DNA from 4 places in the Reichenbachiella sp. MALMAid0571 genome. Region 2 is predicted to be linked to each of the others. Evidence: riboswitches for the same ligand, from Rfam matches in the RefSeq annotation. Region 2 holds a riboswitch; each other region holds the start of a gene.

Region 1 (6,293 bases), on a different contig from region 2:
GCTGTTCCGTTTCCGGAAGGTGAAGATCCTGACAGTTACTCTAAGAGTCTGGGGCCTGAAGGGTTTAAACAATATCTTGATGACAATGCTAAGGATTTCATCGCTTTCAAGGCTTCCGTTTTTATAGCAGAGGGCAAAAATGACCCGATCAAAAAAGCAGAGTCTATCAGGGAAATAGTTCAGAGCATTTCTTTAATACCTGACCCAATTAAAAGGTCGGTTTATTTGCAGGAATGTAGCAATCTGCTAAATATTGAAGAAACTGTTTTGATCAATGAGCTAAATAAGCTTTTGATTAACAAACGTCGTGATGTTGTAAAAAAAGAAGAAAGGGCTGAGCTTGTTCCAGAAGCTTTTATTCAGGAAAAGGATGAAAAAACAGACAGGTCTGATGCCATTTACAAGCAGGAAAGAGAAAGTATCAGGATATTACTCAACTATGGTATGGAGTTGATCAGGGGGAGTGAAGAACAGGAATTACACCTTATAGAATATTTCATATCTGAATCTGAAGACCTGGAATTTGAAACTCCCGTTTATAAAAGAATATTTGACCTTTTTAAAGAGAAATTGATTGATGGAGTAATCATAGATGCCAATTATCTTTTAGACTCTGTTGAAACGGAATTAAAATCAGTAGCTGTAGATTTGATGACCGAACGGTACGAACTCAGCCCGCAATGGAAGGATAAGTATAAAATAATTGTACCCAATGAAAAAGATGTATTGAAAAATGCAACTTATACGAACATTTTAAGGTTGAAACTGAGAATAGTACAAAAGCTGAGTCATGAAAACATGGATAAATTGAAGGCTTCCAAAGATGAAAAAGAAACGAACGAAATTTTAATGGTTCAGCGAAATTTAAAGAAATATGAAGTGTCAATAGCCGAAATTTTAGGTATTGTTGTTACATCGAAATGAGAGAGAGTAGCTGTATGTTACTATTTAAAATATAGAACAAATATTATCATAAATAATAGAAGAATGTTAGACGAAATATCAGAGGCGATAGAAGCAATAAAAAGGGGAGAAGTAGTTATTGTGGTGGATGATGAAGACAGAGAAAATGAAGGAGATTTTATATGTGCAGCAGAGAGCATCACACCGGAAATAGTGAACTTTATGGCTACTCATGGCCGTGGATTAATATGTGCACCGCTCATCGAAGAAAGGTGTGATGAATTGGGGTTGAAACTAATGGTGGGAGAAAATACAGCACTTCACGAAACTCCCTTTACTGTGTCTATTGATTTGAAGGGGTATGGTGCTACGACCGGTATTTCGGCAAGTGATCGTTCAAAAACCATTAAAGCATTGGTAAATCCGGATATTAAACCGGAAGAATTTGGAAGACCCGGTCATATTTTTCCATTAAAAGCCAAGGCTGGTGGAGTGCTTAGAAGATCCGGACATACTGAAGCTGCTATAGACCTGGCGAGATTGGCTGGAATGTATCCTGCTGGTGTTTTGGTTGAAATACTGAATGAAGATGGTACTATGGCTCGTTTGCCTGACCTGAGAAAAGTGGCAGACCAGTTCAATCTAAAATTGATTTCTATCAAAGATTTGATTGCCTATCGAATGGAAAAGGAATCTTTGATCGAAAGACAAATTGATGTAAAAATGCCTACTGAATTTGGAAACTTCGATTTGGTGGCCTACAAGCAAATTAACACTGGAGAAACACATCTGGCTTTGATAAAAGGAGAGTGGGAGGAAAACGAACCTGTAATGGTAAGGGTGCATTCATCTTGTGTCACCGGAGATATATTTGGCTCCTGCCGGTGTGATTGTGGTAGTCAGTTACACAGTGCTATGAAAATGGTGGAAAAAGAAGGCAAAGGCGTGGTATTATACATGAATCAGGAAGGGAGAGGAATTGGCTTAATCAATAAGTTGAGGGCTTATAAATTGCAGGAAGAAGGCTTGGATACAGTAGAAGCTAATTTGAAATTAGGCTTTGATATGGATCAGCGTGACTATGGTGTTGGAGCTCAAATCATTCATGATTTAGGGATTAAAAAAATAAAATTACTAACAAATAATCCAAAAAAACGTGTTGGATTAATGGGATATGGTTTGGAAATTGTTCAGAACATACCAATAGAAATTGTTCCAAATCAACATAATCAAAAATATCTTGAGACCAAGAGAGATAAAATGGGACATAACATTCTAAAGAATGAAGAGGCTAATTAAATATACTACACTACTATTATTAACAATTTATTTCAGTACCGCTCAGGCTCAGGAATTCCCTTCCAGAATATGGCATGAAGGTTATTTGGTTACTGCGAAAGAAGATACTGTTCGGGGTTTAGTCAAGTATGACATGGACACGGATATAGTCCAGGTTATTGTAAATAAAGATCAGGTGCAGACTTTCAGCAGCAAGAAAATTCTGTATTTTGAAATATTTGATAAGACGGTTAACAATTACAGACAGTTTTATTCATTACCATATCAGGTAAAACTGGACTACAAAACTCAATCATTGTTCGAAGTATTATATGAAGGCCCCCTGACTTTGCTTGTAAAAGAGAAGATCATCATGGTATCAGATCCATACAACCAGTCGTATTACAATGGTCCAAGTCTATCCCGAGAAAAACTGACTTACACCTATTTCTTTATTGATCAGAAGGGAAAAATGAATGAATACAGTACTGGGAAAAAAAATGATCTGTTGGATATCATGAAAGAAAACCCCAATAAGGTGAAAAATTACATCAAGTCCAATCGCTTGAAGACAGATAAAATGAGAGATATTGTTCGAATTACTGCATTTTATAACTCTTTGTTGCGCAGTTAGTTAACATTGAAACTGTAAATTATTAATTATAAGCGATTACGCTTATATCTTGCTCGTTTTTCCAATTTGCATTTTCCAATTTTGAAAGCTTGATTGTTCCGGTAATGTAATTGTCATTTTCGCTGTAGTACTTTTCAGCTATATGTTCGAAATCATTGAAGTCCGGAGACGTTCCATTGCTGTATCGGACATATACCTTCAATTCTGAGTCTCTGGTCAGTTTTAGTTTTTTGTGAAACCTCTCATACTTTTTGTATTCATATTTGTAGGAATAGTTGAGTGCAGAAATGTCAGAAAGTACTGCCGATCCTGTAGGCTTGTCTCCGGCTCCTTTCCCATAAAGCAATTGATTCTCGGAAAATGCACTTTCCAGAATCACCGCATTGTACTCATTTTTTGTAAATGAGAGAGTAGAATTGTCATCTACAAAAGATGGAATAACATAAGCTTCAATATGATCCTCAATTTTCTTGCACTTGGCAATTAACTTTATATTCAACCCATGATTTTTGGCAAATTTGATATCGAAAGGATTGATTTTGGTAATTCCATAACTGAACACATCTTCTGGCTTTGAAATGAGTCCAAAAGCGTGAAAAATAATGATTACCAATTTGTGCTTTGCATCAATACCTTCCACATCCAGGCTGGGATCAGTTTCCGCAAACCCAATGTCCTGAGCTTCTTTCAATACCACGTCATAATCCAGTCCTTCATCTATCATTTTTGATAGAATGTAATTGGTGGATCCGTTGAATATACCGGATACTGACGTGAGCATATCATTGTCATAATACTCTTCCAGGTTTCTAATGATAGGAATACTGGCACAAGAAGAGCCTTCATACAGAAATGGCACATTGTATTTTTTCTGTAAATCAACTAAGGTCTGTAAGTTTTCAGAGATCATTTTTTTATTGGCCGAAATCACGGCCTTTCCTTTTTCCATTGCTTCTTTCACAATGTCAAATGCAGCCTCTGCATCGTCTATCAATTCTACAATGACATCAATATCCGAGTCGTCTAAAAGCTCGTGCTTGTCTGTAGTGAAATAGCTCTGATCGATATTCCTTTTCTTGTTGGCATTTTTAATGCATATCTTTTTGATGTTGGTGTACTCATTGTTGGTTTCTTGCAATACATACCACAGACCAGTACCAACACAGCCAAAACCAAATACACCCAGATTAATTCTTTTCATTTTCACACTATTTAAACCTTTTTAACACCAATTCACATAAAATAAAAAATCCCTTCCAGCAGAGCTAAAAGGGATATATTCTTTTGATAAAGGGTCAAATCCATTTCAACTCATCTATCCCTGTTCTTAGAAGGATTGGAAGTAGCACCTGCTCAAATACTAATGATGAGGGTTGCTAAGGTTTCTCAGGGCCAAATCCCTCCACCTTTCTTGATAAGTAACTAATTAAAAATAAGAACGTCTGCAAATAAACTGAATATACCTTGTTCTACCAAGTGCTGGTTTCAATATATCTGATAATCATTTACAGACAATTTTATTTAGAATAAAAATATGCCATGTGAATAAAAAAGAATTGATCTCCATAAGGTGGAGTCCTTCCCCATCTACTGACACCCTGACCTTCATAGCTGTAGGTTCCTGGAAAGTAAATAGGCAAACTGTCATCAATTCTAATATGATCAGCAATAGCTCCCACTGGAACCAAGCTCCCCCCACTGGTAATCCATGACTGATCACATTGAGTAGCGGCTGTAAGAAACAGCATATGTTTCTGCTCATTTTCAGTTATGAATCCACAATCCAGAGACATGGCGTAATCTCTAATCCAGAATGATGGGTAAGCACTCCTGCCACCTGGCCTGATAAGGACTCCCCCGGTTTTATTCTGATCACCTGTGCTTGCTATTTCTTGATCCGGATAAATCCGCGAACTTTCCAAAACATCCATTGTTAAGCCTTGAAGAAAACCAAGGTCTTTCGAACTCAGGATTTCACCATTTTGCTGGCAATAAATAGCATTGGACGTAAAAAGGAAGATGATTGAAATATACTTTTTCAATTTGCGGAATGTTTGAGACCACAAAATAATCTTTTAGGGCTTTAATCCCTCACCTGTTCATTGATATAAGCACCTTCAGGAATGGTATTTTTCTAATCAAACAACATTTCTGTTAGTCTTTTAACCTGGGTTCGACGTAACATTTGCCATTACATAAGTAAAATCAGTTGTTTTGTATCTTTGACATTCATTTTGAGGGACAGCTTTTTCCCGGAAAAGTTACAGGTCATCAAAGCTGAGAAAATGTTATTGTTATCACCAGGCCCGGAAATCAAAACCTGTTCCACCCTTCTATGGCCATGACAGAAACAAAAATGGGTTGAAAGCAGATGGAATCAATTAAACAATTTTAGTTGGCCTTTTGCTCCAATCTAAAACCCTCATAACGATTCTGTGATTATACTTCATTACCTGGTTTTTTTAATAAGCTATCACAAATATTCAAATATCTATGATAGCTTATTCATCAATTCTAAGAAAAAAGTTTAGTTCGCTCCGCCGTAACCTGGGTTTTGTTCTAATACTGCATCAATATTAGCTTCAATATCAGATAATGGTATAGGCATTAGACTATGGTGATCCTGAATATCATCAGCATTGAACGGATTATGCGCACGTACTCGTTCAACCAGCTTCCCGGTTCTGTGCAATGTTAATCTTCTTGGCTCTTCGAGACTCAGTTCACGCACACGTTCATCCAGAATATAATCTAAATCTACCTCGGATGCTAAAGCCAGTGTAGCACTTGATCTGGCTCTTATAACATTCACATCTGCTGCTGCACTGCTATTGTCTCCCAAGCCAACATAAGCTTCGGCACGGAGCAGATAAGTCTCAGGTAGTCTCACATAATACTGATCTCGATAAGTAGAACCAGCCCCTGATGATAGCACTAATGTTTCTTTATTTGCGTATAAACTTTCTGGATGTTGCCCCGCCACTGTCACTTTAGTAAGGTAAGGCTGAATGGCAAACGGATGTGTAGGTTCAGGTGGAAAATCCGCAAAGCTCTCCATAAAGTAAGGTGATTCAGGATTATCATAATAGTAATCGCGCCATAAATTGATATTAAGGCTTCTCTCGTCAATGTCATAGTCGGCACCCCATAGTTCCTGCTCTACCCATTCTGTCATGCTAAGAAGATTAATTCCACGACCACCAACGTTAAACGTGGATCTTGGGCCAAGCGTAGCAGGATTGCCATCAGGATCAAGCTGTATCCATATAAGAGAAGCGTGATATCCTTCAAAAGGATTAATTCCGGCACCACCGCCTGTTAGCAAAAAGCCACCTTGAATATCCGTTTCCATTTGTGCTACCCAGATAGCCTCAGTATTACCAGTAGAACGATTTTGATTGCCTAATCTAAAAAGATCCCAATAAGGATTACCACGGTCATCGGAAGCCAGTGAACCAAAGCGCTCGGTCATTAAACC
Region 2 (6,293 bases):
GTAGCCTGGAAAAAATCCAGTGCATTCTTCCTGTGTTCATCCATGCCAGTAGCTACCGGGAAAATATTAAGATCGAAAATAATATCCTGTGGAGGGAAATTGATTTTAGGGCCAACCATCAAATCATACGTTCTCTTAACGATTTCAATTCTTCTTTGGTAATTGTCAGCTTGTCCATCTTCGTCAAAAGCCATGACGATGGTTGCGGCACCATATTGTTTGATGAGTTTAGCCTGACGGATAAATTCTTCTTCGCCTACTTTTAAACTAATAGAGTTTACTACTGATTTTCCCTGCACACATTTCAATCCTGCTTCTATGATTTCCCATTTGGAACTGTCAATCATGACGGGAATTTTTGCAATGTCTGGTTCAGATGCCATAAGATTCAGAAAATCAGTCATGGCTTTAACTCCGTCCAACATCCCTTCATCCATGTTTACGTCGATGATTTGTGCGCCTCCCTCTACCTGATCTCTTGCTATGGCAAGTGCATCTTCGAATTTTTCTTCTTTGATCAACCGAAGAAATTTTCGCGAACCAGTAACATTCGTCCTTTCTCCTACATTTATGAAATTTAGTTCAGGAGTGACAATCAATGGCTCCAATCCGCTGAGTTTCATTGGCGCATAATTGTGCCATTTGTATTTGTATTTTCCTGGATAGTCGGGGTGTATGTTCATTTTATTTTGAGTCAACGGTCAACTGATGACAGTCAACCGAATTTACGTTAGTTAATCGATTTTATAAGAGCTTGGGTTTTTACAATGAGTGTTTCGGTTTGATTATAGTATTTTAGAAAATATTCTTCGTTTATAAGATTTCTCCCCTTAGCTAGATAGAGACAAGTAATCACTTCAAGTCCGGATCTATTGGCGTATCTAAGGAACCTTTTAAATTCAGAATTAGATTGACCTGTGCTACCTTCAGAAATGTTAAGAGCAATAGAATCGGCTACTCTTTTTATTTGAGACGTTAAAATGTAGAGTTCGCTCTTAGGCCATTCTAATGTGAGTATATGAATTTCATTTGCCAACTGAATGGCATCTTTCCAAACCCTTAAATTTTCAAATTTAAAACTCATACTATTTTATTATAACCCAATCTTTCTGTTAGCTGTTAACAGTTGTCCGTTGACTATGAACAATTCTAGGCTTATACCCATCTGCCAATTCTGCTATTGCTTTAATATGATCAGGAGTGGTGCCACAGCATCCACCAATGATGTTGATCAAATCTTCATCTAGAAATTCTTTGATTTGACTTACCATGTCTTCCGGAGTTTCATCATAAGCACCAAATTCGTTGGGTAAACCTGCGTTTGGGTGAGCACTGATGTTGAATTCTGATTTACTGGATAACACATGCAAATAAGGCTTCAATTCTTTGGCTCCCAAGGCACAATTCAATCCAACACTTAGCAAATCCAAATGAGAAATTGAAATAAGAAAGGCTTCTGTATTTTGTCCGGACAATATCCTGCCACTGGCATCAGTAATAGTTCCTGATACCATGATTGGTATTTTGATTCCACGTTCTTCTGCTATTTCATCGATGGCCATTAAGGCTGCTTTGGCATTTAAAGTATCCGTGATGGTTTCTACCAGCAATAAGTCAGCTCCTCCATCAAGTAGGGCTTTTGCCTGATCTGAAAATGCCTGCTTCAGTTGATCGAAGTTGATCGCTCTGAATCCGGGATCGTTTACGTCGGGCGACATAGATGCCAGTCGGTTGGTAGGTCCCATTGATCCTGCTACAAACCGGGGTTTGTCAGGTTCATTGGTGCTAAATTCTACAGCAACTTCTTTTGCCAATTTTGCCGATTCAAAGTTGATCCGATAAACCCAGTCTTCCAGTTTGTAGTCTGCCTGAGCGATCCAGGTACTGCCAAAAGTATTGGTTTCTACGATATCGGCTCCTGCTTCAAAATATGCTGCATGAATTCCTTTGATTACATCCGGCCTGGTGATAGACAGCAAATCATTGTTGCCTCTCAATGGAACAGGATGGTCTTTTAGTTCTTCATTTCTGAAGTCCTTTTCTTCTAATTGATGACGCTGGATCATTGTGCCCATTGCACCATCCAAGATCAATATTCTTTCTTTGAGAATATCTCTAATGTCCATATCTAATTGTTTAGCTTGGAACTCAATTTTGCTTACCTAAGAAATCACTTGACGATTACCTATCTTTTTCCAACCGGAAACGGTCGGAGTGGGAATTGGCACAACATCCGTATTGCGGCTATGGATATGTTGCCAAGACGTCTAAGGGCCCAATCCCTCGGTCTTTCTTGATAAGTAAGGCAAATATAAGTGAAAAATAATAGGCTGCAAGCTAAATCCGAATGCAATTTCCGGTAGGTGAGTTAAAAAGGATTGTCGAATTCTGTTAATTCTTTGCACAGAACCAACAAAGGTGGAGCATGTAGAAATCAGGTGTTCCGGTTTTTTTGAATTAGTTGTAAAGTATTAACGGTTATTTTGTTGCTACTACAGGGTATTCATAATTCTCTGTATCAATAATCTCTCTCACCGCATTTTTGATTTTTACAGCCAATTCATCAAGAGGCAAGTCATTGATGTCAGTACCAAAGGGGTCTTCAATTTCTTCAGCTATTAATTCAATACTAAACAGGAAGTAGAAAATTGACACTACAATTGGCACGGCCCAGTATCCAAATTGCCAAACCAGTGCAAAGGGTAAGGAATTGATGTAAAAGAAAACGAATTTTTTGATAAACATACTGTAGGAATAAGGTATGGGGGTTGATTTAATACGCTCGCAAGCACCAATAATATCAGTAAATGCTTTCATTTCCTTATCCAGTACGAAAAACTGTTCCTGACTCAAATCACCTCTGTCTCTCAATAGTTGAATTCTTTGGTACATTATTCTATTGATCATATTGGGACGGTGTTTACTTTTGATCACAGCACTTTTCATTTCTGGATCCGGAAATTCCATTTCTCCTACCTTAATGCTACCTCTAAGATGCTCTTTCATCGAAAAGACCAGATTTGGAATTTGAGTTCTAAAGAAATGTTTATCCTCTGGGTTGGTTGTGAATGAACTTATTTTGATGGCCAAGGTTCTGCAGTTGTTGACCAGAGAACCCCAAAGCTTACGGCCTTCCCACCAGCGATCATAGGCGGTATTCGTTCTGATAACTAGAAACAGGCCAAGTATAATCCCTAGTATGGAGTGAAAAGCAAGAGTACCTTCGTATTCTAATTTAATGATTTCCTTCATCACGTATTCTACCGACGCAGTAAATGCTCCTACCAACACCATCATTGGCAAAAGAGCTCGCATTACATGACGGCTGTAAACACTAAATATGTGTGAGACATACGTTTTGGGATTGTACTTTATCATCGTAGTTGGTTGGTTGGTGATACTTTGATTCCAAAGTAAATAATAAATTGTTAATATTTAGAAGATTCTTGGAATTCGATTGACTTTAGTCAATTAAAATCTTTTTAGAGCAATGAGGAAGAACCGTTTGTCGGTATTTTACCTTGATGTTTCGACTTGCCTGCATCAAATTTTTGGAGTGAAATTTTGTTTTTTCAGCAGTAGTAATCTAAAATCTAAAGCTTCCTTACCCGGAATATCAGGTGCTTGCAATATCAACTGACCTGTATTTTTATTCAGATGAATAGCACCCATATTCAGAGGCTTAAAATCTTTCGTATAAGACTCAATTCGTTTGTGTCTATCGTATTGCATACCAATCAATGGTGGATCATGCGGTTCGGTGATTTTGGTTTTCAGAGTATCTGAATCAAAAATGAGTTCAATGGTTGAGCCTGTATTTTCCTTCGAACAAGTGTAGTATATAGTTGCATCGTAATCTCCTTCCTCTAATACTTCTATGTCCCATGAGATATAATCTTTCTCATCCGTCCAATTGGTAAAATAGGAACAGTTTGGCCACCGATTCGACCTTTGTATGTTGCCATGAGCCTGGCCGTCTTGCGCAGGTATTTGAGTATATTCAAAATCGGGATGGCCAACAGGAAAGGTTCTCAAATCCTTTTTTGGGAGTTCGGATAATACATCAGTTTTCCATTGGTCTTTGATATTCATCATCTCCTTTTTTATATCGGGATATTGATCAGATACATCAGTGCTTTGACCCGGATCTTTGATCATGTGGTACAGGTTGTCTTCCGCATCCAATCGGAATCGCTGACTTCTTACACTTGTACTATTTCTCCAATTATTGATAATATATCTGTCTTCCCAATCAGAATCATTTTCTATAAGTAGTGGTTTTAGACTTTTTCCATCCAAAGGTTTTTTAGGAGAAAATCTAATTCCGGCCAACTTGGTTAGCGTTGGGTATAAATCCAACATACTGGAAATTTTAGTGATTTTTTTTCCAGCATCTATTTTTCCTTTCCACTGAACTATGAGAGGAGACCTTACCCCGCCTTCATCGGTAGATCCTTTTTTGCCTTTCATATTACCGTTCCATCGGTATCCATTGGGTCCATTGTCAGATAGGTAAGCGATGATGGTGTTTTCTGTTAGTTTTAGTTCATCAAGTTTTTTGATCAGCCTTCCTACATTCCAGTCTATGTTTTCACACATAGCAAGTGCAGCTCTGGTGTGCTGAAGATCCTCTTTTTCAGGATTCCGGTGAAGCATTTTTAATTCTTTGTTCTCATATTTTCGCCACCATTCATCAGGTATCTGCATGGGGCTGTGTGGCGTGTTGTATGGAAGGTATAGGAAGAAAGGATTGCTTTTGTTATTTTCAATAAAGGTTATGGCTTTGTTTGTGAAATCATCTATAATAAATCCTTCACCCTGAACCAATTGTCCATTGTGTTCTAAAAGGGGAGCGAAATAGTTGCCCCAATGACCTGAGCAAAAGCCATAGAATTCGTCAAAGCCACGTCCGTTTGGGTGGTATGGGTATTGCATTCCATTGTGCCACTTACCAATGACAGCTGTTTGATATCCGGCTTGTTTGAAGGTTTGGGCTATGGTAGTTTCATCCAAATCCAATCTTTCTCCACCTGCACTGGTGCTGTACACCCCACCTCTGACATGATACCTTCCGGTCAGCAATTCTGCCCGGGTAGGGGAACATACTGGGCTCACATAGAATCTATCGAAAATGGTACCTTGCCGGGCTAATTCATCAATATTAGGAGTATTTATATTCGAATTTCCATTGATACTTAAATCTCCCCATCCCTGATCATCCGTTAGTATAAAAACAATATTGGGAGTAACATCCACTTCATTTTTCGCACATGAAAATAAGGCTGTAAGAGCAATAAATGCAATACACAGTTTTATTCCGTATGAAGAAAAAAAATGTTGGGCCATAATGTTTTGGAAGACACGGATAGTTTTTGGTTTTAAAGGTAAATATATTTTTTAGAATAAAGTTTTGCTACATTGATACTTCAATCCATGTATTGGGTGATGTCTTATATTTTCATAAACCGACTTACTTCTATGCCTGTAGTTGTCTCTACCTGAACGATATAGACACCACTGCTAAAGGCACTTATGTCAACTATCATTCTACTTTCGAACGACGAGGTAAACAACACATTACCACTGATATCAACGATAGAAATCTTTGTGCCTGATAGCTCGGAAGTTAAGTTCAGACTAATGTTTGCTGAAGATGGGTTCGGATAAATAGTAAGGTTCTGGTCGTATGTGATATCGGTAGAAGTTTTTCCAATGATAGGGGTGAAATTACTATTGCTAATTTCTTCCTGAATATTGACGGTATAGTCTTCTGTTTCCCCATAAGCATAAGATTCACAAGAACCGGACTCTTGATTATATTTCATCGAAACTCTGAGTAAGGTTTCTCCAAGCAGAGCACTAGCTGGTATATTAAATTGATGTAAGGTCAGGTTGTCTGCATCTGCCTGGCTGGTCAATACTTTTTCACCTGTGTCTGTAAAGAGTCCGTTGTGATTGAAATCTATCCACACATTCCAGTATTTCGGAAAATTAGTCAGTTGTCCGGCTTGCAAGCCTATTTCTACTTCTGAATCTCTTTGCAGGTCAGTGACCCACGAGCTGAAATCTGCATATCCACCATTATTTCCACTTTCATTATTGATAGAACCAAATTGTACCAGTTGTATCCATTCATTTTCGGATGATCCTCCTGACGCAATACAATATGGAGTAAATTCAACGGATGCTGAAAAACTTGAATTAGAATTTTCTGAACATTGGGATTGAACCTGAAACTCATAAGTTTCCCCGGAACTTAAACCTGAGAGTGCAACAGAAGAAATGTTTGAAGT
Region 3 (6,293 bases), on a different contig from region 2:
CTGGCTGGTTGAATGCCACCATCCATCCAGTGAAGTTTAACAGCTGATTTTTCATCTCTTTCAGGAAATTCCAGAATGGTATGCGACGAAGGAGGACAACTTTCGGGACTATATACACGTCCCCATACTCCTACGTAGCTGGTTCCTACACTACATTCCACACTTGTTGGATAGCCTAGTTGCAACGTTTTGAAAGCTGGCTCAATAATGTGGCATGCCATATCTCCAAGTGCCCCGGTACCATAATCCCACCATCCTCTCCAGTTAAATGGCAGTAAGCCATCTACATAGTCTTTACGTGGAGCAGTTCCTTGCCATAATTCCCAATCCAGTTCTTTGGGTATTTTACTTTTTTTCGATGGCCAGGCTATTCCTTGAGGCCATACAGGCCTGTTTGTCCAGCAATACACTGTGTGTACATCTCCTATCAGGTTTGCATTATACCATTCCTGCATTTTACGCACACCATCACCTGAAGCTCCCTGATTACCCATTTGAGTAACTACTTTGTATTTTTGCGCAGCTTCTGTTAACTGTCTGGCTTCAAATATATCATGTGTCAGAGGCTTTTGCACATATACATGTTTGCCCAATTGCATTGCAGCAAGAGCCTGAGCTCCATGCATGTGATCCGGAGTGGAAACTGATACAGCATCAATGTTGTTTTTTTCTTTTTCCAACATGATGCGGTAGTCCTTGTAATACTTTGCATCAGGGAAATTCTCTCTACTTGTTTTTGCTTCCCTGTCATCTACATCACATAAAAATGCAATTTTCACGTTGGGGCTTTTTGCAAAATTGACAATATCTGATTTTCCTTTACCGCCGGCTCCAATCCCAGCGATATATAGAGTGTCAGACGGAGCTACAAATCCATTTCCTCCAAGTACAGACCTGGGTACAATGGTAAAAGCTGCTCCGGCAATACCGAGGCTTTTAATGAATTTTCTTCGTGAATCCGAAGTAGTTAATTTCTTGTTTTTATTGTTTTCCATTTATGAATTGTGATTTTATAGAAAGAAGCGATTAAGATAATAATGTAATTTATTTATAACAAAGCTTCATGCAAATAAGATGCCTTAATAGGATTAATTAAGCCATTATTTTGGCCAATAATCAAAAAAATGGAACAAAGAGTATATATATTATTAGAGGTATAATGGTTTCATTTTGAGTTCATGACAAATGTCCTGCCGGCATGTGCTGTTTCAAATTTTTCAATAAATCCTCGGTCCTGTAGGGTTACAAAACACGTCTTTCCTTCCGATCCTCCGAAAGCGATATTTGATGGTTTTTTACCTTTAAGGGTTACTTCGTTAATTTTTTCTCCTGATGGGGATAAAATAAGAATCGTTCCTTTTCCATGTCTGGTTATATAAAGGTTGCCTTCAACATCACAACGCATACCGTCCATCCCAAAGTCTTTCACCTTTGCCAATAATCTTTTGTTCGAAATATCACCAGTTTTGCTAAGATCGTAAGCCCAAATATTTCTCTGGACACTTTCGTTGACATATAACGTTTTTTCGTCCGGACTCACTTCTATTCCATTAGTTGTACCCATATTGGTTTCCAGTAGTGTGAATGTTCCATTGGTGTCTATACGCCAGATTTGCCCGGATTCATTTTTCCAGTCAGGATCGGAAGCAAATATGATATTGGAAGAAGTAATAGCAATATCATTGGGTTGGGTCATCCCATCATTGTGAGCGTAAACAGTTATTTTTTTATTAGTCATATTTACTTGCAGTATATTATGACCAGTGTAGTCAGCTATGTACATCATCCCCCGGCTTCCAAATCGAATACCATTGCCTGTACTGCCTTCGGGTAGCTGATCAATAAACATTTGAAATTGTCCTGGAGGATCAAACATACCAATAGAGCCTGATTTGAATGGATTTACAAAATATAAATTACCGTTAACATCGACCGCAGGGCCTTCTAAGCCGGATGTAACATCACCCAGATTGTACTCAATATCAGTAGTTTTATACAGATTATTTTCGACGTTTTTTGTTTTTTGTTGATCGCTTTTACAAGAATAGAATAAGGCAATAAGAATCAACGGAAAGATGTTTTTCATAATACTAAACTTAGCTGTTTTATCAGTATTCAATATTGAGTACAATTTATATCATTATATCCAAAAAGTATTACGCAAATAGCAGGTAAGTGGAGATTAGAATTATTTACTAAATATTAGTCTGCATTTTGAGAATATTATCAAATTAATGTGTTTATTTGCGCATTCGTTCTTTAAAAACATTTTGACTTATCAAGAAAGGTGGAGGGATATGGCCCTAAGAAACCTTGGCAACCTATTTTATAATAAGGTGCCAATTCCTACCCTGAAAAGGGATCGATAAGAAAGTAGAGGATTCATTAAAAGAAATTATATAATCCCTTCTGACTTATCTCAGAAGGGATTTTTTTATGGGTAGAGTTTTGGAAAATTAAATTTTATTCCATTATCAAACCCGACGATACCTTTTGAGAGTTGAGATAGAAAAGAGCAGTGTTGAACTTAAAAGTTAGTGGTCGTGTATAAAAATTTTGAAACAATTGCCATAAGAACGCAGGAGAAAAGATCCGAGAACAGAGAACATTCTGTTCCATTATATCTTACTTCCAGTTATGTCTTTGATGATGCAGAGCAAGCAAGAGCCTTGTTTGCAGATGAGGAAGATGGAAACATCTATTCCAGATTTACCAATCCAAATACTTCTGAGTTTGCTTCTAAAATGGCTCAATTAGAAGGTACAGAAGATGCTTTTGCTACCGCTACCGGTATGGCTGCAGTATTTGCAAGTATCGCTCCGTTTTTAAAATCCGGGGATCATATTTTGGCTTCAAGGTCAGTTTTCGGAAATACGCATAAAGTCATTACCGAAGTACTTCCTGAATGGGATATCACATATACCTATGTGGATATTAAGAAGCCTGAAACCTGGGAAGCAGCCATTCAGACCAATACAAAAATGATCTTTGTTGAAACTCCTTCAAATCCTGCTTTGGATTTGATAGATCTGGAATGGCTGGGTAAGCTTTCAAAAAAGCATGGGTGTTTGTTGAATGTTGACAATTGTTTTGCGACACCTTTTTTACAACAACCAGCCAAATGGGGAGCGGATCTTATTACGCATTCTGCTACCAAATACATTGATGGACAGGGGCGTGTAATGGGAGGTGTTGTTTTAGGAAACAAAGAGTTGATTGCTAAAGTAAGAACTTTTGCCAAACGAACAGGGCCATCTCTTTCTCCATTCAACGCCTGGGTACTTTCCAAGAGCCTTGAAACACTGGCTCTCAGAATGGAAAGACATTGTGAAAATGCCCTTCGGTTAGCGGAATATCTGGAACAACATGATGATGTGGCTTCTGTGTCGTATCCATTTTTATCAACATATCCAAATTATGAACTCGCAAAGAAACAAATGAAATTGGGGGGGGGATTGGTCTGCTTTGAATTGAAAGGTGGACTAGAAAGTGGGAGGAAGTTTTTGAATGCACTGGAAATGATTTCGTTGACAGCAAATCTCGGTGATACCCGGACAATTGCTACTCATCCTGCTTCAACAACACATTCTAAACTAAGTGAAGAAGAAAGAAGACAAGTGTCAATTGGTGCTGGTTTAGTACGGGTTTCTCTGGGATTAGAGCATTTTGACGATATTAAAAACGACATAGAACAAGCCATTCAAAAGTCAATTAATTAAAATCACTTATGTCTGCAAAGCAGTTTTATCAATACAATAAAAGATTTGAGCTGGAAGCCGGGGGGTATTTTCCCGACCTGACTATCGCCTACCATACCTATGGTAAAATGAATGCAGACAAAAGCAATGTTGTTTGGATTTGCCATGCTCTTACCGCCAATTCGGATGTTGAGGACTGGTGGCCTGGAATGGTCGGAGAAGGATGCCACTTTGATCCAGAGGATTATTACATAGTATGTGCCAATATGCTTGGGTCGTGCTATGGATCTACAGGTCCATTGAGTATCAATTCTGAGACAGGAAAACCCTACTATTTGTCTTTCCCGATGGTTACCATTAGAGATATGGTCAATGCCTATGACCTCCTGCGCCAGTATTTGAAAATTGATAAAATAAATACTGTGATCGGAGGGTCATGTGGTGGACATCAGGCACTTGAAATGGCTTTGTTGTTGCCTGATTTGATCGAAAACCTCGTGGTGTGTGTGTCTTCTGCTACAGAATCGGCATGGAGTAAGGCGGTGCATACAGCTCAGCGAATGGCTATGGAGGCAGATGGTACATGGGGAGAAGATAACGAAAATGCCGCTATAGAAGGAATGAAGGCGGCAAGAGGAATAGGGTTGCTTACTTACAGAACGATAGAGGCTTACATCCAAACACAAAATGATGAAGACAATGAAAAGCTGGATAACTACAAAGCATCGTCATACATCAAGTATCAGGGTGAAAAATTGGCAAAACGATTCAACGCTTATTCTTACTGGTATTTGTCTAAAGCCCTCGATACACATAATGTAGCAAGAGGAAGAGGTTCTTTGGTGGATGTACTCAATTCTATCAAAGCAAAAACCCTGATAGTAAGTATAGACTCTGATATATTAATTCCAGTATCTGAGCAAAAAACATTGGCAGAAAACATACCTGGATCGAAGCATGAGATTATTCACTCTGATTATGGGCACGATGGTTTTCTGATCGAGCATGAAAAAATAACAGCCAAGTTGAAAGATTTTTTTTCAAATAAATAGTAGTCAAATACGCTTAACTTTGTAAGCAGTAAGTGTGAATTTTTTAATAAATAGAAAATAAGTAATTGTTGGCGATGGATTTGTTTTAGGCATCATGCACCAATAATTATTAAGTAGAAAACTAAGTAGTATATGAAAGTTTTAAAGTTTGGAGGTACATCAGTAGGATCAGCTGAGAATATGAAAAGAGTATCTCAAATTGTAGAAGATGAAGAACCAAGATTTGTGGTATTGTCTGCCGTGTCAGGTACTACCAACGACCTGGTAGCAATATGTACATGTCTATATGCCAATGATAAGGAGGGAGCACGCAAGATCATTGAAAAGTTCAATTTCAGGTATGATGAACTGATAGAAGGATTGTATGACTCTGAAGAATATAAAATAAAAGGAAGAGAACACTACAGTGCATTTGTTGATCTTCTCAATGGGATAGTAGATTCAGATTTTTCTGAAAAGGAAGAAAAAGTAGTTTTGGCTCAGGGAGAGGTACTTTCAACCAAGTTATTTACCACAAAGCTTGAGGAGGAAGGTAAAGATGTGATGTTGCTGGATTCTTTGGAATTTATGCGATTGACTTCAGAAAGCGAACCGGATTTAGAGTTTAGTAAATTGGAACTGGATGCTATTTTGACAAGGCATTCCGGAGTGGATCTCTTTATTGCTCAGGGATATATCTGTAGAAATAGCAAAGGAGAGATAGACAATCTGCAAAGGGGAGGGAGCGACTATTCTGCATCATTATTGGCAGAGGCAATAGATGCTTCTGAACTCCAGATTTGGACTGACATTGATGGTATGCACTACAACGATCCAAGGATAGTCGAGCATACCAAAAGTATTCCTAAGCTCTCTTATGAAGAGGCTGGTGAACTGGCATATTTTGGAGCTAAAATATTACACCCATATTGTCTGCTCCCTACCAGACGAAAAAATATTCCCGTGAGGGTTAAAAATACTATGGATCCTTCTGCCATTGGTACCTACATCAGTGAAGATACTTCTGAGTTTGGAATCAAAGCCGTAGCAGCGAAAGACGGGATCATAGTAATAAAAATAAAATCGACCAGAATGCTTCTTGCTTATGGTTTCTTAAAAAGGATATTTGAAGTATTTGAAAAGTATGAAACCTCAGTTGATGTAATTACTACTTCTGAAGTAGCAGTGTCGTTGACTATTGACAATGGTAAAAGCCTCAATAAAATAGTAGATGAATTGGAGATATATGGAGAGGTGCATGTGGAAAAGGATCAGTGTATCATATCAGTAGTTGGTAATTTTATAGCCGACGAAAAAGGTACTGCATCTGTTATTTTTGATTCTTTGAGAGAAATTCCATTAAGGATGATATCATTTGGAGGCAGCAAACACAATGTTACTCTTCTTGTAAATGCCAAGCATAAAAAAGAAGCATTGAATGCTTTGAATGATAGTCTGTTTAGTAATAAATAGAGCAAATAGCAAAAAATATAAATTCAATATAATATGCTTCTACGGATTGTACTATTTAGCTTATTAATTCCCATACTTTTCTTTTCATGTG
Region 4 (6,293 bases), on a different contig from region 2:
ATGTAGTGTCGTTTGGTTCAATTGGTATTGCATAAAAATAACAAATATTTACCGTATAACTATGTGAAAACATGGGGTATTGGTTTTATAATACTCCGCTCTACTCAGTATATTTCAATTCTTTAAATATCTGATTTATCAGGGAAGGTGTTTCTCTTTAATCGTCTAGTATAGAGAGTATTTTCTCAATTTGAGAAATACGAATTTCCAATATCGGCTTATATGCACTATAAACACACTTTTATTTTGCTGGCATGTTTATTCCTATTAGGTAAGTACAAATTAAGTTAAACCAAAAATATATAAACATGAAAGCGCATAATAGAAGTCTCAATATGATCACTAAAACCATCGGAGTAGTAGCTCTTATTTTCTTGTTTGCATGCTCAGGCAATCAATCCAATGATCTTAAACAGCAAAAAGAAGAAATAGTAAAGGAGCTTGAAAAACTGGAAACCAATATTGATGATGCCATCGATGATATTGAAGACAAATTAAACCTCAACGAAGGACCAATTGAAAGGAATCTTGAAAAAGTACAGGAAGACCTGAAACAGAAAAAGAAAGATGTGCAAGTTTCCTTGACCAAAGCTAAAAATGCTACTAAAGACAATTGGGAAAGCATTAAGAGTGATGTAAATGAAACCATGGATGACATTGAAGCTGAGTTTAACGATGTGAAACAAGAAATTGCAGAGGCATTGGATGGTTCTGATAAATAATTATCAGATAATCCAATATTGAACACATATAAACAGAAAATCATGAAAAAGTTACCAATATTAATAATCGCAATAGCCTGTATAGTATTTGATGCAAAGTCTCAAAGTATGGATCACCGTGAAAATCCACAGTTTGGGTTGAAAATAGGCTCTAATTATTCTAATGTATATGACTCACAAGGTGAAGAGTTTGAAGCAGATGGTAGATTTGGGTTGGCTACCGGAGTATTTATCACAATCCCTATTGGTAAATTTATAGGGCTTCAGCCGGAAGTTTTATATTCCCGAAAGGGATTTAAGGGAACAGGTACCATACAAGGCTTGTCTTATGATGTCACTCGTACCACGAATTACATTGATATTCCTTTGATGTTTTCGGTGAAACCATCTCCTGCCATTAGTCTGGTAGCTGGCCCACAATATTCCTTCCTTTTAAAACAAAAAGATGAATTTACCAATGTAGGAGGTAGTGTGGTGCAGGAGCAGGAATTTGAAAATGATAACATCCGCAAAAACACCATGGGTTTTATCGGAGGTGTAGATTTTAACCTAAATGATTTTGTAATTGGAACCAGAGTCGGGTGGGATATGATAAATAACCATGGAGATGGTACTTCAAGTACCCCACGTTACAAAAACGTATGGTATCAGCTGACTTTTGGGTTTAGGTTGTAATCAATTTTGTAAGCTTTTAGGAAACAGCAATAGAGACCTGTCAGGTTTACTTTCAGATATAAACCTGACAAGTCTGCAGGTTTCAGGTACTGATAAGTACAATAAATTTTTAACTCTTAAAACAAAAAAATCATGGGAAATATACTTTATATACTCGCAGTAGTATTGGTCATTTTCTGGCTGGTTGGCTTTTTGGGTTACAGTGCAGGAGGTCTTATTCACATTCTTCTTGTCATTGCCCTTCTTGCCATTATACTTAGAATAATCAGGGGAGTTGCTTAAGTTTTCAGAGGTAAGACGTTGCTCGGAGTTGGAGTAAATAGAAAATTATTGAAAATCAAAAAAACGAAACAAAACATGGAATTATTAGATCAAGGAAACTGGAATATATTGAAAGGAAAATTGAAAGAAAAGTATGGTGAGTTTACTGAAAATGAACTTGCTGTGGCAGAAGCGAAAAAGATTTCAGAATTGAAAGTGCTTGAAAACTCAAATTAGAGGTTATCCAATGAAGCACTTTCAATTCTTAGATTTACTTACAGGTGCAATCCACATTCTGTTTTCGGGCTGTTGTTCCACCTGCCGCTACGACCTTTTCCAGGTACGGTACAGTGCTCACAGCCTATAGAAAAATATCCCTTGGCTACTAGCGGATGAAAAGGAAGGTTGTGATCTTTTATATAAGCTTCTCTTTCTTCCTGAGTTACATCCAGTAAGGGATAAAACTTGATGATGCCATTTCTGTCTTCAAAAATATCCAGTGTAGAACGGTGATCGCTTTGCCATTCCATCAGTCCTGACACCCAGATTTTGTAGTTTTCTTTGATTTCGTTGAGAGGTTCAACTTTATTTATTGAGCAGCAGAAGTCCGGATCTTTTTTCCAGGTCTCTTCCTTTGTGGTAAAATCGTGTTTCCAATCTTCTGCTTTTATACTTTCTACATTCAGGCCATAGAGCTCTGTGAGCTTTTCTTTGTATTCCAATGTTTCTCTAAAATGATACCCCGTGTCAATAAAATAGATTTTTTGACTGGGGTTAGCCAAAGAAAAGACCTTGAGTAAAAAGGCAGAGGTAGCAGCAAAAGACGAAGTAAGCATGACATCTGCCTGATCAAAATCTTCATAAAGAGCAGTTACTCTTTCTTCGATGGTCAGCGAATGATATCTTTCATTCAATTGCCTGATCTGTTTTGCTCTGGTTTCAGCATTTTCCAAATCTATTGTCAGCTTTTGTGTTTCTGTTTTTTCAGCTTCCATATTCCTTCTCAATTACATTAAATATTGAACTTCTTACGAAGAATTTTCTTTTAGGGTCTATTTTTTTTTAATAATTGATAGATAATGTTGTTTTAGGTTTGTTCATCAATAGAATAAGGTCACCAAGAAATAAAAAAGCCCCTGTCGATAAGTCGAAAGAGGCATTTATATCGGTTTGACAAAATGTCCTTGGACTTATCTGTTCCCATTTTTGGGACAGGATTTAGCACCGTTTTTCCATAAAAGGAAAGGTTGCTAAGGCTTCAAAGGGCCATTCCCTCCACCTTTCTTGATAAGTTATCATATTAAAGAACGAGTCGCAAAGCTAGGATAAATTAGCTCTCATACCAAAAACTCACCTAAACCGCTTAAAGATCACTTTTAAAAGCTCTTTAACCTCATCAGAGTTCATGTCCCATTCGTATTTTTTAGAATAGTTCTGTACCAAAAGTTCCACTGATTCGTCAAATGAATTGCTTTTTTCTACTTCCTCCAGTGCTTTAGAATACTCACTGGAATCACCATTGAAAAGATCATTCAAAAACATGTAGCGTTGATTTACGCTAATGCTCTTCTGTATCTCAGAAATTTTCTCTGTTTCATGAACTTCCGCAATTGAAGATTTTGGTTTGTTGTTTTCAAATTTTTCGTTGATGGTATGCTTTTCCTCAGTAAATTTTTCGTTTACGGTGGTTGGTTTTTCAGCTATGATGGGGGCTGGAGCGGTTTTCACTTCTACTATTGGAGAAAACTCCTCATCCATGTTCTCTTCTTCTTCGACCTCTTCATGGTCGTCTTTTTCTATCAAAATTCCTCCATCATGATCGCTGGTGTCTTGATTTATTTCATCAAGCTCCTCCTCTTCTATTATTATTTCTCCAACCTCTTCGGTATCTTCTTCCTCTTCTACCTTAATCAAAATCTCTTCTTCAGCTATTGGTTCATCAATGATTTCTACAACTGGTTCTTCTTCTTTCACTTTTTCAAATACATCCAGAGGAAGTATGGAAGAAAACAAATCGGCTTCTCCGGAAATATCATCATTGTCTGGCGTTTGTTGGCTGACAACAAATTGTACCAGGGTTTTTATTTCATCATTAGTTATTACCTGATTGCCATCATTATCAAGCTTCTCTACTATTTTATTGTAGATATTTTTTCTTAGCTTAATATATTTAGACAGCCCTTTGAAACCCTGAATTCTGGTTACATTCGGCAGGTTAGAAAATTCTGTGATAAAAAACTCTGTCGGATTGTACATCAAAGTAATCGTATCCAAAACAGCTTTCTCCAATAGAGGCCTGAATGGTTCTTTCTTTATCAAAATATTTTTTGAAAGCGTATTGATAAGGCTTTTCAATCCATCTTTAACTTCGGGTTTTGAATAGTCGAAAAAAGGGCTTTGAAATTTTTTTGTTTCTTCCTGCCACTGAAGAAACAAGACCTTTAATATATAAAAATTGACTTGCTTTACAGGAGTAATGTCCAATATTTGCTGGCCGGTAATTGCGTTGCTTGTAGGGAAATGTTTCTCGAGGATTATTGAAGAAAATGATTTGCTATAACTTTCTGCTGCCTTTTGATTTAATTTGTTGCCAGTCATAATATTTGCTTGTTTTGTAAAGTTATAAAATATGCCGAAAATCGTCATAGAAAACCTCAATAAGAAGGAAATTTTAAGTGAAAACGATGAAAAATTGCTTCTTGATATCATTCATGAAAATAATGTAGATTGGATGTATGCCTGTGGAGGTAAAGGAAGGTGCACTACCTGCAAAGCAATATTTTTGGATGGTATAGAAAATGTATCTCCAATAACCACCTGCGAGGATAAATACATTGATTCCGGAAGACTCAAAGAAAATGAGCGGCTGGCTTGTCAATGCCATGTTTTGGGAGATGTAATCATCAAAGTAGATTCGTCCAACAAATTCATGCACATAAGCTATTCTGATTAACTATGTTTATAGAACCGCATATTGTCAAGTTTAAAGCAAAGAATGAACCGACAGGTTGGATAGAGGTAATATGTGGATCAATGTTTTCAGGAAAAACAGAGGAACTCATTCGGAGAATGAACAGGGCTTTAATAGCCAGACAAAAGGTTGAAATATTTAAACCGGCAGTAGATACACGCTACCACCAGACTGAAGTGGTGTCTCACAACGAAAACTCTATCAGGTCAACACCCGTGCAATTTGCCAATGATATATTGCTATTAGCAGGAAATAGCGATGTGGTAGGCATAGATGAAGCTCAATTTTTTGATCAGGAGATAGTAAGTGTAACAAGAAAACTTGCAAATAAAGGCAAAAGGGTAATTGTTGCCGGGTTGGATATGGATTTTAAGGGGGAGCCGTTTGGGGCTATGCCGGCATTGATGAGTATTGCAGAGTTTGTGACCAAAGTGCATGCCATTTGTATGAAATGTGGTGGTGTGGCTTCTTATTCCCACAGGCTTCTAAATTCGGATGAAAAAGTGATGTTGGGTGAGAGAGAAACTTATGAAGCCCGATGCAGAAATTGTTTTTATCAAGATTATCAAAAGGAAAAGTAGTTGAAAAACATTGCAATAACATTAATCATATTTTTAAGTGCGAAGATCACATTAGCACAAGAAAACATTCCAATCGGAACCTGGCGTGTGCATTTCAACTATGAGCGCACCCACCTTGTGGAATTAGTGGAGGACAAGGTCTATTGTGCCAATCAGTTTGGCCTTTTTTATTACGACCTTTCGGATAACAGTTTGAATAAGCTTTCCAAAATGGAAGGGCTGAGTGATATTAGTGTTTCTGCTATAGCCTATGACGATGAGTCAAAAACTTTTGCTATTGGGTATGAAAATGGCAATATTGATTTGCTACAGGACAATCAGATTTTGAATGTTAAAACGATAAAAAACAGAGACATAAGCGATAGTAAAAGTATCAATCACATTACGTTTAGAAATGGATTGGTTTACTTATCAACCAACTTTGGAATTATTGTACTCAATTCTGAATCAGGAGAAGTGGCAGAGGCTTATCAAAACCTTGATCAAGGCGAATCTACAAAGGTAAATAGCGTAGCTTTTCATGATGACAAAATTTATGCGGCTACTAATATTGGGATGCTGGAAGGACAAATTGCCTCCAATATTAATCTACAGGATTTTAACAATTGGGAGCGGTTTGAGGGTTCTTTAGTATCCGATGTGAAAATGTATTCTGTAACTATTCTTAACGATCAGGTAATGGCTACTGATGGAACCAAAATATTCTTTTTCGATGGAGATTCCTGGATTGATTCCGAGATCAATAATATAAATTCTGATATTATAAAATTACGAAGGAATGAATCCAATGTGATTGTGATAGCGGAAGGCGGTATCTATTCTTTAGATGACTCAGGAGATGCTGTTCCTATAGAGATAGAAAATGGAGATGTTCCAAAGGATGCTATTTTAACTTCTGAAGGCACACTCTGGTATGCTGATCATAGTCATGGCCTTTCCAGTTTGGAAAATGGTACAGTGACCAGATTTGTTCCAAATGGGATATTTGAGGGGATTGTCGGAAGAATTCAATTGGTAGGAGAGAAAGTGGTTGTTCTGCCACGGTTTATGTCGTCATTTTACCAGTCTCTAAACAACAATCTG

Evidence for each region. Region 2 has a riboswitch for S-adenosylmethionine ahead of AAOP42_RS05565 (homocysteine S-methyltransferase family protein). Riboswitches for the same ligand answer to the same signal wherever they lie in the genome.
Region 1: another riboswitch for S-adenosylmethionine. It lies ahead of AAOP42_RS22005 (homoserine dehydrogenase); the one in region 2 lies ahead of AAOP42_RS05565 (homocysteine S-methyltransferase family protein).
Region 3: another riboswitch for S-adenosylmethionine. It lies ahead of AAOP42_RS13140 (trans-sulfuration enzyme family protein); the one in region 2 lies ahead of AAOP42_RS05565 (homocysteine S-methyltransferase family protein).
Region 4: another riboswitch for S-adenosylmethionine. It lies ahead of AAOP42_RS19935 (phosphoadenylyl-sulfate reductase); the one in region 2 lies ahead of AAOP42_RS05565 (homocysteine S-methyltransferase family protein).

The regions. Positions count from the first base shown of each region.
Region 1 covers NZ_JBDKWG010000150.1:170,477-176,769, forward strand. The annotation lists gene dnaG (DNA primase) at 1-924, shown strand, start outside; gene AAOP42_RS21995 (bifunctional 3,4-dihydroxy-2-butanone-4-phosphate synthase/GTP cyclohydrolase II) at 988-2,202, shown strand; gene AAOP42_RS22000 (hypothetical protein) at 2,186-2,815, shown strand; gene AAOP42_RS22005 (homoserine dehydrogenase) at 2,838-4,016, opposite strand; SAM riboswitch class I at 4,124-4,236, opposite strand; gene AAOP42_RS22010 (hypothetical protein) at 4,333-4,857, opposite strand; gene AAOP42_RS22015 (RagB/SusD family nutrient uptake outer membrane protein) at 5,343-6,293, opposite strand, start outside.
Region 2 covers NZ_JBDKWG010000107.1:13,910-20,202, forward strand. The annotation lists gene metH (methionine synthase) at 1-683, opposite strand, end outside; gene AAOP42_RS05560 (four helix bundle protein) at 731-1,084, opposite strand; gene AAOP42_RS05565 (homocysteine S-methyltransferase family protein) at 1,113-2,126, opposite strand; SAM riboswitch class I at 2,183-2,303, opposite strand; gene AAOP42_RS05570 (bestrophin family protein) at 2,479-3,378, opposite strand; gene AAOP42_RS05575 (arylsulfatase) at 3,544-5,346, opposite strand; gene AAOP42_RS05580 (S8 family serine peptidase) at 5,451-6,293, opposite strand, start outside.
Region 3 covers NZ_JBDKWG010000133.1:71,713-78,005, reverse strand. The annotation lists gene AAOP42_RS13150 (Gfo/Idh/MocA family protein) at 1-995, opposite strand, end outside; gene AAOP42_RS13145 (SMP-30/gluconolactonase/LRE family protein) at 1,166-2,086, opposite strand; SAM riboswitch class I at 2,273-2,372, shown strand; gene AAOP42_RS13140 (trans-sulfuration enzyme family protein) at 2,544-3,719, shown strand; gene AAOP42_RS13135 (homoserine O-acetyltransferase family protein) at 3,728-4,750, shown strand; gene AAOP42_RS13130 (aspartate kinase) at 4,883-6,202, shown strand; gene AAOP42_RS13125 (metallophosphoesterase family protein) at 6,236-6,293, shown strand, end outside.
Region 4 covers NZ_JBDKWG010000147.1:153,422-159,714, reverse strand. The annotation lists gene AAOP42_RS19955 (hypothetical protein) at 309-722, shown strand; gene AAOP42_RS19950 (porin family protein) at 765-1,397, shown strand; gene AAOP42_RS19945 (lmo0937 family membrane protein) at 1,530-1,679, shown strand; gene AAOP42_RS19940 (CsbD family protein) at 1,755-1,895, shown strand; gene AAOP42_RS19935 (phosphoadenylyl-sulfate reductase) at 1,934-2,653, opposite strand; SAM riboswitch class I at 2,846-2,952, opposite strand; gene AAOP42_RS19930 (DUF8457 domain-containing protein) at 3,009-4,256, opposite strand; gene AAOP42_RS19925 (2Fe-2S iron-sulfur cluster-binding protein) at 4,288-4,611, shown strand; gene AAOP42_RS19920 (thymidine kinase) at 4,614-5,210, shown strand; gene porZ (type IX secretion system anionic LPS delivery protein PorZ) at 5,211-6,293, shown strand, end outside.